Linked DNA regions of Martelella mediterranea DSM 17316. The protein of the gene in region 1 interacts with the protein of each later gene in a pairwise test. Links are inferred from orthologs where the notes say so. Each region holds a gene or a part of one and is shown in the gene's direction. Other genes may lie near its edges.

Region 1 (4,035 bases):
TGGCCCCAGCCCGTGCGAAATCGATGACCTGATACGCTTCACCGGCGTGAACCCCGCCGCCGTGCAACTGATCCTGCTCGAGCTGGATCTCGCCGGCCGGCTTGCGCGGCACCCGGGTGGTCGGGTCTCGCTGATCTGAGACACGCGACCTTCATAGGGCAATGATAGCGCTAACAGACCCTGCGGGTCGTTGCCGATCAAAACCGAATTCAGCCCTTGCCCACCGACGTGGCGAGCACCTGCGTCTGCAAATCCCCAGCCTCTATATAGGCCATGTCGATCAGGTAGCAGAGCATTTCCGCCCCGTCCTTGTTTGAAAGCCGGCGCAACTGGCCCAATATCTGACGGATATAAATTATTTCCTCCTCGGTCAATTTTTGAGAACCTTCGCGTTCGGCTGGAAAGGACGACATACATACACCTATTTTTCGGCCACGGATCGAATCCGAACCGTACTCTACTCATCCGGCTAAACAATACCGGCAAAGGTCAGGATTGCAATTACAATTAGTATTCTCTTCAGGTTGTATTAGCGTGTAGTCATGCAAAAATAGCTTCAAGGGCTTGACCCGGCCGCTGTCTCTGTCCATCTCGTGAGCGACCGGCCGGAACAGTAAATGCAGCTTTAAACAGCCCAAAAATGTCTATTCTGCTTGATCTCCCGGCGAAATTGGTAGAAGCGGAAGCGACGGTTGCCATCAGGGGGACGCCTCTGTAGCGTTCTCCCATAAGCGCGAGGCCCGTCATATCCGCCATCTGCCTGGATGCGCCTCGCGGCCGCCAAGCCGGCGGGCACGGCCGAGCGCGCGACCGACAATTTGCCGCGAAGATGCGGGCGTCGAACGAAGTCCGACGCAGACCCAGGATACGGATTACATGGAAGTTGTTGTTGTAGAGTCGCCCGCGAAGGCCAAGACGATCAACAAATATCTCGGCAAGGACTACAAGGTCCTCGCCTCCTTTGGCCATGTCCGCGACCTGCCCGCCAAGGATGGATCGGTCCTGCCCGATGATGATTTCGCGATGTCGTGGAAGGTCGATACCGCATCGACCAAGCGGGTCAAGGATATCGCCGACGCGGTCAAGAACGCCGACGGCCTGATTCTCGCAACCGACCCGGACAGGGAAGGCGAAGCCATTTCCTGGCACGTTCTCGACCTTTTGAACAAGAAGAAGCTGCTGAAGGACAAGCCGGTCAAGCGCGTCGTCTTCAACGCCATCACCAAAAAGGCCGTGCTCGACGCCATGGCCAATCCCCGCGACATCGACGAAGCGCTGGTGAACGCCTATCTCGCCCGCCGCGCGCTCGACTATCTGGTCGGCTTCAACCTGTCGCCGGTTCTGTGGCGCAAGCTGCCGGGCGCGCGGTCTGCCGGCCGCGTCCAGTCCGTGGCGCTGCGTCTCGTCTGCGACCGTGAAAACGAAATCGAACGTTTCGTTCCCGAAGAATACTGGAACATCGTCGCCGATCTGAAAACCGTGCGCGGCGATGCCTTTGAAGCCCGGCTGGTGCAAGCCGACGGCAAGCGCATCCAGAAGAATTCGGTGAAGAACCAGGAACAGGCTTTCCGCATCCGCGACCTGCTCGAAGGTGCGACCTATTCGGTGGCGAGCGTCGAGGCGAAGCCCGTTCGCCGCAATCCCGGCCCGCCGTTTACCACCTCGACCCTGCAGCAGGCTGCCTCGTCTCGCCTCGGCTTTTCCGCCTCGCGCACCATGCAGGTGGCGCAGCGGCTCTACGAAGGCATCGCGGTCGGCGGCGAGACGGCGGGTCTCATCACCTATATGCGTACCGACGGCGTCTCCATGGCCCCGGAAGCCGTGACGGCGGCGCGCGACGCGATTGGCGATCAGTTCGGCGCGCGCTATCTGCCGGAAAGCGCCCGGCATTATTCGGTGAAGGCAAAGAACGCCCAGGAGGCCCATGAAGCGATCCGTCCGACCGACTTCACCCGCACGCCGCAATCGGTGAAAAAGTACCTCGATTCCGACCAGTTCCGGCTCTACGACCTCGTCTGGAAGCGCGGCATCGCGAGCCAGATGGCGTCGGCCGAGATGGAGCGCACCACCGCAGAGATCACTGCAGCCAAGGGCGGCGAGAGCGCCGGCCTGCGCGCCGTCGGCACCGTCGTGAAGTTCGACGGCTTCCTCGCCGCCTATGCAGACAATCGCGAGGAAAAGACGCCATCCGACGAGGATGACGACGACGGCCGTCTGCCCGAAATCAACAAGGGCGAAAATGTCGACAAGGAAAAGATCCGCGCCACCCAGCATTTCACCGAGCCGCCGCCGCGCTATTCGGAAGCCTCGCTGATCAAGCGGCTGGAAGAGCTCGGCATCGGCCGCCCCTCGACCTATGCCTCGACGCTCGCCACGCTACGCGACCGTGAATATGTCACGATCGAGGGCCGCAAGCTGACGCCGGAGCCCAAGGGCCGGCTGGTGACAGCCTTCCTGGAGAACTTCTTCAATCGTTATGTCGAGTATGACTTCACGGCCGAGCTTGAGGAAAAGCTCGACAAGATTTCCGACGGCTCGCTCGAGTGGAAGCAGGTGCTGCGCGATTTCTGGAAGGATTTCTATGCCCAGGTCGAGGGCACCAAGGAACTGCGCGTCACCAATGTTCTGGACGCGCTGAACGAGGCGCTGGCGCCGCTGGTGTTCCCCAAGCGTGAGGATGGCGGCGATCCGCGCCAGTGCCAGGCCTGCGGCACGGGGCAGCTTTCGCTGAAGCTCGGCAAATACGGCGCTTTCGTGGGCTGCTCGAACTATCCGGAATGTAACTTCACCCGCCAGCTTTCCGGCGACGCGGAGGCCGCAAACGGCGGCATCAATCCGAACGAACCCAACGAGCTTGGCGCCGACCCTGAAACGGGCGAGATCGTCACGCTGCGCTCCGGTCGATTCGGCCCCTATGTCCAGCGTGGCGACGGCAAGGAGGCCAAGCGTTCCTCGCTACCCAAGGGCTGGAAGCCCGAGGATATTGACCTTGAAAAGGCGCTCCGGCTGCTGGCGCTGCCGCGCGATGTCGGACCGCATCCCGAAGACGGCAAGATGATTACGGCCGGCCTCGGCCGCTACGGACCGTTCGTGCTCCACGACGGCACCTATGCCAATCTCGAAAGCATCGACGAGGTCTTCGAGGTCGGCGTCAACCGCGCTGTTGCCGCCATTGCCGACAAGAAGGCCAATGGCGGACGCCGGGGCGCAACGGCAAAGGCACTGAAATCACTTGGCGACCACCCCGATGGCGGCGGCGAAGTGACCGTCAACGAGGGCCGTTACGGGCCTTATGTCAAATGGGGCAAAATCAACGCCACCATCCCCAAGGGCAAGGACCCGCAATCGATCACCATGGAAGAGGCGGTCCCGCTTCTGGCAGCGCGCGCCGAAAAGGCAGGTATAAAGAAGCCCGCCAAGAAGGCGGCTGCCAAAAAAACGGCCGCGAAATCCAAGACGGCGACAAAGAAAACGGCCAGTTCTAAGAAGACGGCCGAGGCTGAAAAGAGCGACAGTTGAGCGCAAAACCGACCGCCTCCCGGTCTCGCAAACCGGATGAGATCATTCACGGCGAAGTGCCGCCGCGCGATGTTCTGTTGAAGTTCATCGCCGACAATCCCGACCGCGCCTCCAAGCGCGAGATCGCCAAGGCGTTCGGGATCAAGGGCGACGACCGCGTGGTGCTGAAGGCGATGCTGCGCGAGCTCGAGGACGAGGGCCTGCTGCAGAAGAAGCGCAAGAGCCTGATGCGGCCTGGCGCCCTGCCCCCGGTCACCGTGCTCGACATCACCACCCGCGACAAGGACGGCGAGCTGATCGGCCGTCCGGCCGAATGGCCAATTGAGGAAGGCGCGGCCCCCGCCGTGCTGATCCGCCAGCAGGGCGGCGGCAAGAACGGCAAGCGCAAACCGGCGAGCGCCGGCATCGGCGACCGGGTGCTCGCCAAGATCTTCCCGTCGAAATCCGAAACCGGACCGGCCTATACCGCCCGCGTCATCAAGGTCATCGACAAGCGCCGCACGGCGGCGCTCGGCG
Region 2 (3,751 bases), 1.2 Mb from region 1 along the record:
CGATCCGGACGACCCGGCACTGGTGCCGGACGGACCGGAAGCGCCGGACGTCCAGTTCGAGCAGGACGAGAATGCCGCGCGGATGCGCTCAGCACTCTCCGGCCTGCCGGAGGAACAGGCCGAGCTTCTGCGAATGTCGTTTTTCGAGGAAGTCTCCCACAGTATCATCGCCGAACGCCTGGACCTTCCACTGGGCACGGTCAAATCCAGAATCAGAGCAGCATTTTCCAGGCTAAGAACCGCGCTTGGGGAAAATCAATGAAGACAGGCACCATCCATCACCATATCAGCGACGCGCTTCTGCTCGAATATGCCTCGGGCAACCTCGAGGAGAGCTGGTCGCTCGCGGTGGCAACCCATCTGGCGCTTTGCCCGCATTGTCGCGCAAGGTTGCGGCTGATGGAGGCCGCTGGCGGCGCCCTCATGGAAGAGGCGGAACCCGAAACCGCGGAGATTTCCGAGGACGCCTCCTGGGCGGCGCTTCAGGCACGACTGCAGGCGACGGATGTCGAAGCCAAAGCCAAACCGGCGCCGGCCGCGCCCGGCGCCGCGCTGATACCCGAACCGCTGCGCTCCTATGTCGGGGCGACCTTCGACGACGTGCCGTGGCGTCGCCTGGGGCTCTATGCCCATCAGGCGCTGCTTGAGACCGAGGACAAGGGCATTCAGGTGCGCCTGCTGCGGGTCGATGCCGGCAAACCGCTGCCCGAGCACAGCCATGGCGGCCGCGAGCTGACGCTGGTGCTGCACGGCAGCTTCACCTCGGAAGGCCAGGTCTTCGGGCCCGGCGATTTCGAGGAGGAGGACGAGGATACAATCCATCAGCCGGTGGTGGGGCCCGAGTCCGAATGCATATGCCTTGCCGTCACCGATGCGCCGCTCAGGTTCCAGAGCCGGTTCATGCGCGTGTTGCAACCCCTTCTGGATATCTGAGGTGAACCCGTGAAACGCGCCCTGACGGCTTTCGTGGCCACGGCCATCTGCTTTTCCCTGCTGGATTTCATCTGGCTCGGCACGATCGCCTTTCCATTCTACCAATCCGAGATCGGGCCGCTGCTGCTGCCGTCGCCCAACTGGACCGCCGGCCTGAGCTTCTATTTCATGTATCTGATCGGCATCTTCTATTTCGCCGTTCTGCCGGGCGTCAGGGCCGGCTCGGCGCTGAAGGGCCTCGTGAACGGCGCGGTTTTCGGGCTGATGGCCTATGGCACCTACGATCTCACCAATATGGCAACCCTTGCCGGCTGGTCGTGGACCGTGGTCTTCGTCGATATGGCCTGGGGCGCGTTTGCCACCGGGCTGACCGGCCTTGTCGCCTCTTTCGCGACGCTGAAGCTGACCCGCAGCCCGGCTTGACTTCGCCCTTGCCGTGCCGTTTGAAAGGCGCGGAAGGGTGACCCTCATGTTCAAGCTCAAAGGTCCCGCGACATCGGAGCGGGAGATCAAAAAAAGCCGCTTTGCGACGATTGCCGCCCCGGTGGATGACGAGGCGGCGGCAAAAACTTTTATCGCCGAAAACAGCTTCGCCGATGCCACCCATAATTGCTGGGCCTGGCGCATTGGCGCGGACTACCGATTCTCCGACGACGGCGAGCCCGGCGGGACGGCCGGAAAGCCGATCCTTCAGGCGATCGAGGCTCAGGAGATCGATAGCGTCGCGGTGCTTGTGTCGCGCTGGTTCGGCGGCGTGAAGCTCGGCACGGGCGGACTGGCGCGCGCCTATGGCGGCAGTGCCGCGGAATGCCTGCGGCTGGCCGAAAAGCTGCCGATCGTGGCGATGACGGCGGGGGTGTTGCCGGTTGCCTTCTCCGATCTGGCGCTTGTGGAGGCGCGGCTTCAGGATGTTGATGGCCTCGTGATCGCCGACCGCGATTTCACCGAAACCGGGGCCGACTTTCATCTGCGTGTGCCGGAGGCGGGGGCCGCGGCGCTGGCCGAGCTTGTGCGCGAACTCACGAATGGCCGCAGCAGCGTGAAATTCGATGACGACTGAGCGGATTTATCCGCTATGCTGCGGGAACCCGCCGCATGCGCCGGCGTTGATACGCTGTCGCCCCATTTTTCCGCAAAGGTCACCTTCATGCGCTCCGCTCTCACCGTCATCGCCCTTGCCGCAACGCTTGCCGCCTGCACCCAGCGCGCCGATTCGATCGGTGCCATTCCGGTTTCGCCCGAGGAATTCGCCGGCAGCAGTTGCGAGACGCTGCTCAGCCAATATGAGGATGAGAACGCGAAGCTGAAGGACCTTGCGCAAGAGCAGGACAGCGAGATCGTGGGCGATGTGCGCATGTTCGGCGCAAGCCTCGGCAGCATGTCCGAGGACCAGAACATCAAGAACCAGGAAACCGCGATCGCCTACGCCAAGGGTCGCGTCAACGCGCTGGACATCGCGATGCGCCGGAAGAACTGCGCGATGTGAGGCGATTGCGCTTGCCCGCCGCCGCCGCGTATAGAGGAACGGGAGCCGATTCCCGGTGACGGGAAAGATCAGCCATGTTGGATGGACCGGACCCGTCCGCCGGGTATGACGCAGCGTCGTCCCGCGGCTGCGGGCGATCCGGCGTTACAGGATTGTCCGCACGATGAATTCCGCAGAAGAGCCGGAAGAACCGGCCTCCGCTGACGGCGGGAAAAGACAGCTTCTGCGCATCTGGCTTCCGCTTCTGGCGCTCTCCATCCTGCTCGTGATCCTCATGCAGCTTGTCGCGCTGCCGGCCTCGCTGCTTTTGGGCCCGATGCTGGCGTCGATCCTGATCGTGTTTTCCGGGCGGCGGATCACCATGCCGCGCCTGCCGTTCAACCTGGCGCAGGGCGTGCTCGGCTGCCTGATCGCGCGCACCATGACATGGCCGGTGCTGCAGGAAATCGCCGCCGACTGGATGATCTTCGTGGGCGGCGTGCTCTCGGTGGTGTTCGCCAGCATCGCGATCGGTTGGGTTCTGGCGCGCTATCAGGTGTTGCCCGGCACGACCGCGATCTGGGGCGCGTTTCCCGGCGCTGCGAGCGTGATGACGCTGATGTCCGCCTCGTTCGGAGCCGACATGCGGCTCGTCGCCTTCATGCAATATACCCGCGTCGTCATCGTCACCCTCGTCGCCGCCACCTTCGCGCGGTTCTGGACCGGCGGCGCGGCGCAAACGGCCGTACCGGTCTACTGGTTCGCCGAGCCGGCATGGGGCCCGCTTGCCCAGACGCTCGCCCTGATCCTGATCGGCGTGTTCTTCGGCCGGTGGCTTAAGCTGCCGGCGGGACCGATGCTGGCGACGGTGATCGCCGGCTCGGTGCTCAATGTCACGGGCCTGATCGAGATCGAACTGCCGCAGATCCTGCTTGCCATCGCCTATGCCACGCTCGGCTGGGGCATCGGCGCGCGCTTCGACCGCGCCGTGATCGTCGATGCCGGCCGCGCCATGCCGCGCGTCATCGCCTCGATCCTCGCGCTGGTGGCGATCTGCGGCGTGCTGGCGGCGCTGCTCGTCTGGCTCACGGGCATCGATCCGCTGTCGGCCTATCTCGCCACCAGCCCGGGCGGCGCGGATTCGATCGCGATCATCTCCGCCTCCACCGATGTCGACGTCGCCTTCGTGATGTCGATGCAGATCGCCCGGTTCTTCTTCGTGATGGCGCTCGGGCCGATCCTCGCCAAGCTGGTGGCGAAGCACAGCCGGTTCTGAACCGATTTTGATTGTCCACGGCCCGCTGCCGGGTTAGCCTTCGCCAACGATAACAGGTGCGACGGAGGACAGATCAT

What was found. Proteins that work in one complex are often made in the same cells at the same time.
Region 2: the proteins of topA (region 1) and Mame_RS14740 interact in binary tests that used the Escherichia coli proteins (3 or more experiments, as listed by UniProt). The link is inferred for Martelella mediterranea DSM 17316 from one-to-one orthologs.

The regions. Positions count from the first base shown.
Region 1 is NZ_CP020330.1:4,331,484-4,335,518, forward strand. What follows is about bases 530-3,719. They hold topA (type I DNA topoisomerase), read left to right. Parts: upstream 530-876; coding sequence 877-3,519; downstream 3,520-3,719. Other genes in these bases: rnr (ribonuclease R), read left to right, coding at 3,516-3,719. In the rest of the region: DNA-processing protein DprA, read left to right, coding at 1-139; Mame_RS20260 (hypothetical protein), read right to left, coding at 210-374; more of rnr, read left to right, coding at 3,720-4,035. UniProt on the Escherichia coli protein: Releases the supercoiling and torsional tension of DNA, which is introduced during the DNA replication and transcription, by transiently cleaving and rejoining one strand of the DNA duplex.
Region 2 is NZ_CP020330.1:3,149,660-3,153,410, forward strand. The notes cover bases 292-3,197. They hold Mame_RS14740 (IMPACT family protein), read left to right. Parts: upstream 292-1,402; coding sequence 1,403-1,993; downstream 1,994-3,197. Other genes in these bases: Mame_RS14730 (ChrR family anti-sigma-E factor), read left to right, coding at 292-933; Mame_RS14735 (DUF2177 family protein), read left to right, coding at 943-1,356; Mame_RS14745 (hypothetical protein), read left to right, coding at 2,009-2,419; Mame_RS14750 (AbrB family transcriptional regulator), read left to right, coding at 2,583-3,197. Outside these bases: Mame_RS14725 (sigma-70 family RNA polymerase sigma factor), read left to right, coding at 1-262; more of Mame_RS14730, read left to right, coding at 259-291; more of Mame_RS14750, read left to right, coding at 3,198-3,674; Mame_RS14755 (linear amide C-N hydrolase), read left to right, coding at 3,750-3,751.